Regions from separate parts of the Rhizobium sp. NZLR10 genome, predicted to be linked through region 2. Evidence: riboswitches for the same ligand, from Rfam matches in the RefSeq annotation. Region 2 holds a riboswitch; the other holds the start of a gene.
The links. Region 2 has a riboswitch for FMN ahead of HJB82_RS09885 (DMT family transporter). Riboswitches for the same ligand answer to the same signal wherever they lie in the genome.

Region 1: it holds a riboswitch for FMN, as region 2 does, so the genes downstream of both, HJB82_RS07095 (6,7-dimethyl-8-ribityllumazine synthase) here and HJB82_RS09885 (DMT family transporter) in region 2, are expected to answer to the same signal.

Annotation. Positions count from the first base shown of each region.
Region 1 is NZ_JABDWE010000003.1:296,517-299,924, forward strand. Features, by position in the region: gene HJB82_RS07085 (DUF1194 domain-containing protein) at 1-445, shown strand, start outside; gene HJB82_RS07090 (VOC family protein) at 603-1,292, opposite strand; gene HJB82_RS07095 (6,7-dimethyl-8-ribityllumazine synthase) at 1,453-1,887, opposite strand; FMN riboswitch at 1,964-2,106, opposite strand; gene HJB82_RS07100 (SRPBCC domain-containing protein) at 2,522-2,968, shown strand; gene HJB82_RS07105 (GCG_CRPN prefix-to-repeats domain-containing protein) at 3,153-3,408, shown strand, end outside.
Region 2 is NZ_JABDWE010000005.1:119,924-123,331, reverse strand. Features, by position in the region: gene HJB82_RS09890 (aldo/keto reductase) at 1-311, shown strand, start outside; gene HJB82_RS09885 (DMT family transporter) at 522-1,421, opposite strand; FMN riboswitch at 1,513-1,667, opposite strand; gene hupB (DNA-binding protein HupB) at 1,805-2,080, opposite strand; gene lon (endopeptidase La) at 2,286-3,408, opposite strand, start outside.

The sequences.
Region 1 (3,408 bases), on a different contig from region 2:
GATTGCCACGCAGCGGCGTACATCGATCTCCACCGCGATCGCCCAAGGCGCCAGCATGATCGTTTCCAGTCCGTTTCCGTCCAGACGACAGGTGATCGATGTGTCGGGCGATGGCCCGAACAATTCCGGAAATCCAGTCATATCCGCCCGCGACAAGGCGGTGGAAGCAGGCATGATCATCAATGGCCTTGCCATTATGCTGCGGCCCTCCGATGCGCCGAACGGGCTCGACACATATTATGCGGATTGCGTGATCGGCGGCCCCGGCGCCTTCGTGCTGCCGGTCCGCAACATCGAGGATTTCGCCGTTGCCGTGCGCCGCAAGCTGGTGCTGGAGATCAGCGGGTTTTCCCCGCCGGCAACGGTGCAGAGAATCACCGGCGCCGAGACCGGGGTCGACTGCCTGGTTGGCGAGAAACAGTGGCGGGATTTTTTCGAGCGGTGACGGCGGGCGCGTGCGCCGACGCCGAATGAATGCACGGAGCAGCGTTGGAGGTGTCCTTCGAGGCTACTGGCCTTCCTCCTGCGCACCTCAGGGAGGTGCGCAGGAGGAAGGCATGCCTCAACAAGGGCTGTTTGAGTTCGCCGGAAAAGACCGCTGCCTATAGCGGCAGCTCTCGGCCAGACTGTTCACTGACCATGTAGTCGGCGTACCAGTCCGGCCAGCCCTCGTCGTGCTTGCCGCCGTTTCGCTTTTCGTGTTCGCCGTGGGCGGTCGCCGCGCGGCGCAGCGCTGATGCAAGGTCGCTCGAGGTCGCAAAGGCTGTCTCGTCGGCGTCGATGCGTCCCGCCAATCGCGTGGTGACCTCCTGGAATAGCCAGCCATTGCCATCGGGATCCTTGAACGAGGCGAAGGAGCGATAGCTGCGGTTTTCGGGATCTCGGCCGGCGATGCGCAGCCGTCCGAAGAGATAGGGCTCGTCCTTGCCGGCATAGACGCCGGCAGCGTCGTGGAACACGTCGCTGACCTCGACGCCGCGAGCGATAAGATCGCGGCGGGCGGCCTCGATGTCGGAGACGATAAGGTAGAGCCCCTGGGCGGAGCCAGGTGGCGCGGCGGTGACGTTCTCGCCGAAGATGATCGCGCAGCCGGAGCCGGGCGGGGTAAACTGGAGCACCCGGAAATCGGCATCATTGGCGAAGTCGGCGTCGAGCCGCCAGCCCAGGCTGTCGTAGAAACGTTTGGCGCGATCGACGTCGGAAACGGGGATGACGACCACCTCGAGCTTGGTGTCGACGGGCCGTGTTCGCGAATTTTCGATAGGGGTTTCACTGCGCATTGCATTGCTCATCTTCAGCTCCTTAAGGTTTGGGACGCATTAAGAATGGCGATACATGTCGGGGGTGAGTGGATCACAGCGCGGCGAGGGCGTCGAATCAATTATTCTGTCGGAATTGACCTGATGAAGACGGCGGGATCGGTCCCGCCGCCCCGGTTCGGGGGGAGCCGCCTTACGCGGCAAGAGCGGCGCGTGTCTTCCCGATTGTGAGCGCGGCCTTTGCGGCCTCCCGCCCTTTCTCGACGAAATGCGCGCGGTAGATCTGCTTATGGTGCTCGGTTTCCTGATACTGATGCGGCGTCAGCGAAACCGAAAGCACCGGCACGCCGGTATCCATGCCGGCGCGCATCAGCCCGTCGACCACCGCCTGAGCGACGAATTCGTGGCGGTAAATTCCGCCGTCGACGACGAAAGCCGCGGCAATGACGGCGCCATAACGTCCGCTTGCGGCCAGATCGCGGGAAAGCAGCGGCATCTCGAATGCGCCGGGAACATCGAACACATCGACCTGTTCGGGCGGCACGAGCTGATAGAAGCCGTCAAGGGCGCGGTCGACGATGTCGGCGTGCCAGCTGGCTTTGATAAAGGCGTAGCGGGTGGGTGTCATGGTAATCTCCTTTGGCGAACAGACACATCACCCAAGGCGATCACGAACGTCCCCGACAGCCGCAAGGGCTGGGAACGTGCGTTCTCTTTCATCCGGACTATGACCGTCGGCTCAGGCATCTCACCTGATCTGCTGACCCTTCCGAGGAAGGCGCTCGCGGGCTCGCAATCGAAACTGCATACCGCCGGTAGGGACTTTCACCCCGCCCTGAGAACGGCCGGGACAATAGGGGGAAGACGAAGGGCTGGCAATAGGGCGAAATGCTTGCATCGCGGAGGCGGGGATGGGGTGAGGCGATCGCCACCTAGCTGGCTGCACCCCCCAGAGAGCCTTGTCCTGAGGTGCGCCGCAGAGGCCCCGAAGGACGCGGCGGGTGCGCGGATGCTAGATGAAGGCAGGGAGCAGCGTTGCGGCGAGTGCTTCGAGGCTCCGCCCCACGGGCTACGCGCCTCAGCATGAGGGACGTTGGAGGATGCCGCGCCGGTGCCGGGCGACGGGGGCGGCGTGGCCCGACCACCCTTGCTGATCGGGTACTTCCGCCTACATGCTCACGCGAGGACACCCACGTCAAAACAGCATGACCCGCTGATCCCGCCCGCGGCGAGGCAGGCCATGACAACTATCGGAGAGCGTGATGCCAGAATCTTTCGTCGTTCACCGCGAGGCGCATATTGCGGCGCCGCCGGCCGCAGTGTTTGCGCTGATGACCGACCCGCAGAAGATCCTGCGCTGGATGGGGACGGAGGCAGAGGTCGAGCCGCAGCCGGGCGGGCTCTATCTTGTCAACGTCACCGGTGCCCGCTTTGCGCGCGGCTCGTTTCGCGAGGTGGTGCCGGTTCATCGCCTTGCCTACAGCTTCGGCTGGGACGGCAGCGAGGTGGTGCCGCCGGGGTCGAGCCTCGTCGAGATCGACCTGATCGAGCAGGGGGGCGGAACACTGCTGCGACTGACGCATAGCGGCCTACCGAGCGCCGATCAATGCGCCGGGCATGCGGAAGGCTGGGCGCATTACCTTGGGCGGCTGACCGAGGTCGCCGCCGGGCGTGACCCGGGTCCCGACGCATTTTACGGCAGGACATGAACGGTTTTTGCGGGCCGGTGGATGGCCCTGAAGCGCCTGCCCTTGCGGGAAAACCAGCTGGCCGGCGCTGCGATGAGCGGTCCGAAATCGCTTCTTTTTCTCCCGCAAACATGAACGTGAAGTTCATCTCCAGTTCAATTTGGCGGCCCTAGGGTGGGAACGGCTGGATGAATTGGAGTTTTCGATGAAGGCACTTTCTATCGCGGCTGCCTTGCTCGCTGGCAGCCTCTCGGTCGGCACAGCTGAGGCGATGCCGATGGCGACAATCAATGTCCAGAGCAATGTCACAAGCGATGTCACGAAGGTCGACTATGCGTGCGGCCGCGGCTGGCATCTGACCCGCTGGGGCGAATGCCGGCCAAACTGGCGACGCCCGCCGCCGGTGGCCTTTTACGGCGGTCCGCCCCGCTGGGGCTGGGAGCGGCGTCACCGGGATTGGG
Region 2 (3,408 bases):
ATTTCAACCGCAACGGCGAAGCCTTCGATGTCGGCGAGACTTTTGCCGGCGTGCCCTTCGAGGTCGGCCTGCAAGCGGTGGAAGAGGTGCGCAAGCTGGTGCCTCAGGGCGCCACCATGGCGGCCTTTGCGCTGCGCTGGATCCTGATGGCTGAAGCCGTCACCGTCGTCATCCCCGGCGCCCGCAATGCCGAACAAGCCAAAGCCAATGCGGCCGCAGCCGATCTGGCGCCCCTTACGGCCGGTGTCATGGCGGCAACACGCGAGATCTACACGCGGCTGATCGCGCCGCATGTGCATCAGCGCTGGTAGGGCTGGAGCGTCGCTATTTTGTCAGGGCTGCGGCAAGTCGAGTCAGGCCCTCATCCGGCTGCCGCCACCGGCCGGGGTCGAGCCATGGGTTTCGGCCCGTCCCTCGTAAACGAGACGAAGGGGATGTGCCGCAACCACTCGGTTCCCTGCCCACATCTAGCATGGCACCTCCCCTTTTCCCCGTTTTCCGGGGGAGAAGGTTAGGGTACCTCAGGCGGGTTTCCGCTCTTTGCGCATCTCGTTTCGCATGATGAAGAGTGAGGCGGAAAGGATGAGCACTGCGCCTAGCCAGAGGTAGCCGGCCGGCGCATAACCGAAGAACAGCCAGCCGGCCAGCACATTCAGCGGCAGCTTCAGATCGTCGAAAGGTTGAATGTAGGCGGCATCCGCTGCGGAATAGGCAAGCGTCAGGAAATACTGCGCTGCGGCGGTCAGCAGCCCCGCCAGCAGGAACAAGGCAAGTGTTGTACCCGTCGGCACTGCAAAGCCTGCCGCAAGCGCCAGCCCTCCGTTTATCGGCGTCAGCAGAACGAGCAGCCAGACGGTGATCGTCTCCGGTCGTTCGATGCCCGTCAGGCTCTTGGTGATCAGCGACGAGGCGCCCCACAGCAGCGCCGAGAGCACCGGCAAGAGTGCTGCCCAGCCAAAGCCGTCCGACCATGGCTGCAGGATGATCATCGCGCCGGTGAAACCGGCTGCGGTCGCCGCCCAGCGGGCCGGACCGACGCGCTCACCCAGGAAGAGCCGGGCGCCGAGAATGATGAAGAACGGCGAGGTCATCACCAGCGCGATCGCCTGCCAGATCGGCACCGCGGCAAGGCCGGCGACCCAGGCCTCGACCCCGAGCGCGGCAAGCACGACGCGCGCCAGGTGACGCCAGGGATAGTGCGTGCGCATCGCCGCCAGGCCGAGCCTGCGCAGGAACGGCAGCGAAAACAGGAAGGCGAAGCCATATTGCCAGAAGGCGGCCGAGGCCGAGGGAAAGGCAAGCTTCATCGTCAGCCATTGGGTGACGACGTTAAGAAGCGAAAAGGCGATGCCGGCAAGGACCATCCAGAGTGCACCGACAATGGCGCGGGACGGCTCGACCGCAAGAGAATTCTGACTCATGTCTTTCATCCAAAACCAGGGACCAACATAAATCAGGACGCATGAGCCACGAACAGGCGACGCAGGACACCCCGCCCTTCGCACGGCCGACACTCATTCTCTTCCATCCGGACTTTAACCGTCGGCTCCGGATTCGCACCGGATCTGCTGACCCTCCCCCAGCATTGGCGCGGAAGGCGGCGCTCGCGGGCTCAGGCAGAAACCCATACCGCCGGTGGGGAGTTTCACCCCGCCCTGAGAACAGAAATGTCGTAGATCAAAGCCCGCATGGCGGCAAGCCACGAAAGCAAGGGCCCAGCAAAGCAAAAGGGGTCCGACAAAGCCGAACCCCTTTCCAAATCCTGCACAGCCGGTCTCGTTTACGGCTGGCGGATAATCTCAGATCAGCCGTTGACGGCGTCCTTCAGGCCCTTGCCGGGCGTGAACTTCGGCACGTTGCGAGCCGGAATGTCTACCTCAGCGCCCGTCGACGGGTTGCGGCCCTTCGATGCGGCACGATGAGAAACGGTGAAGCTGCCGAACCCTGCAAGGCGGATGTCGCCCTTGTTCTTGAGTTCACCCTGGACAACGTCGAAAACCGCGTCAACAGCGGAAGCCGCGTCAGACTTCGTCAGTCCTGCCTTTTCGGCGACTGCGGACACGAGTTCATTCTTGTTCATGTTTCCACCCCTTTCTAAATGGTACGAAACGACTCAATATAAGCTAGGCGCCGAATAGGTATCATCAGGCCCGCCGGGAACCCAAAAGCCCTGCAAATCAAGGAAAAGCAAGCGTCTACATGACGTTTTCACAAAAAAGGCTGGCGTTTTCGCCAGCCTTTTTCCGAGTTTTCAGCCAATGGGGCATAAATGTGGCCGAGGCCACTCAATGCGCTATGGTTGCGCCCGTCTCGTCGAGGCCTTCGACCGATGCGATGACCGGCGTTTCCACCGTGCCGTCCCATTCGATCGGCTCCGGCCGCCGGATCAGCGCATGCTTGATCACCTCGCCCATGCGGGATACCGGGATGATCTCCATGCTGTTCTTCACGTTATCCGGAATCTCCGCCAGATCCTTGGCGTTCTCCTCCGGAATCAGCACCTTCTTGATGCCGCCGCGAAGGGCTGCGAGCAGCTTTTCCTTGAGACCGCCGATCGGCAGAATACGACCGCGAAGGGTGATCTCACCGGTCATGGCCACGTGCCTGTTCACCGGGATACCGGTCATGATCGAGACGATCGCGGTCGCCATGGCGACGCCGGCCGAGGGGCCATCCTTCGGCGTCGCGCCTTCCGGCACGTGCACGTGGATGTCGCTCTTGTCGAAGCGCGGTGGCTCGATGCCGAAATCGACAGCGCGCGAGCGGACATAGGAGGCCGCCGCCGAGATCGATTCCTTCATGACTTCCTTCAGATTGCCGGTGACCGTCATGCGGCCCTTGCCCGGCATCATCACGCCTTCGATGGTCAGCAACTCGCCGCCGACCTCCGTCCAGGCAAGACCTGTGACAACGCCGACCTGATCCTCGCCCTCGGCTTCGCCGTGGCGGAAGCGCGGGACGCCCAGATAGTCGGAGATGTTGGCAGCCGTCACATGCACGGACTTCGTCTTGCCCTTGATGATCTCGGTGACCGCCTTGCGGGCAAGCTTCATCAGTTCGCGCTCGAAGTTGCGGACGCCGGCTTCACGGGTGTAGTGCTGGCTGATGGACATCAGGGCGTCGTCGTTGACCGAGAATTCTTCCGGCTGCAACGCATGTTCCTTGATGGCCTTCGGCAGCAGATGCCGCTTGGCGATCTCGCGCTTTTCATCTTCGGTGTAGCCGGCGATACGGATGATCTCCATGCGGTCCATCAGCGGCGCCGGGATGTTCAGCGTATTCGCCGTCGTAATGAACATCACATCCGACAGGTCGTATTCGACCTCAAGATAATGGTCCATGAAGGTCGAGTTCTGTGCCGGATCGAGTACCTCGAGCAGGGCCGAAGACGGATCGCCGCGATAGTCC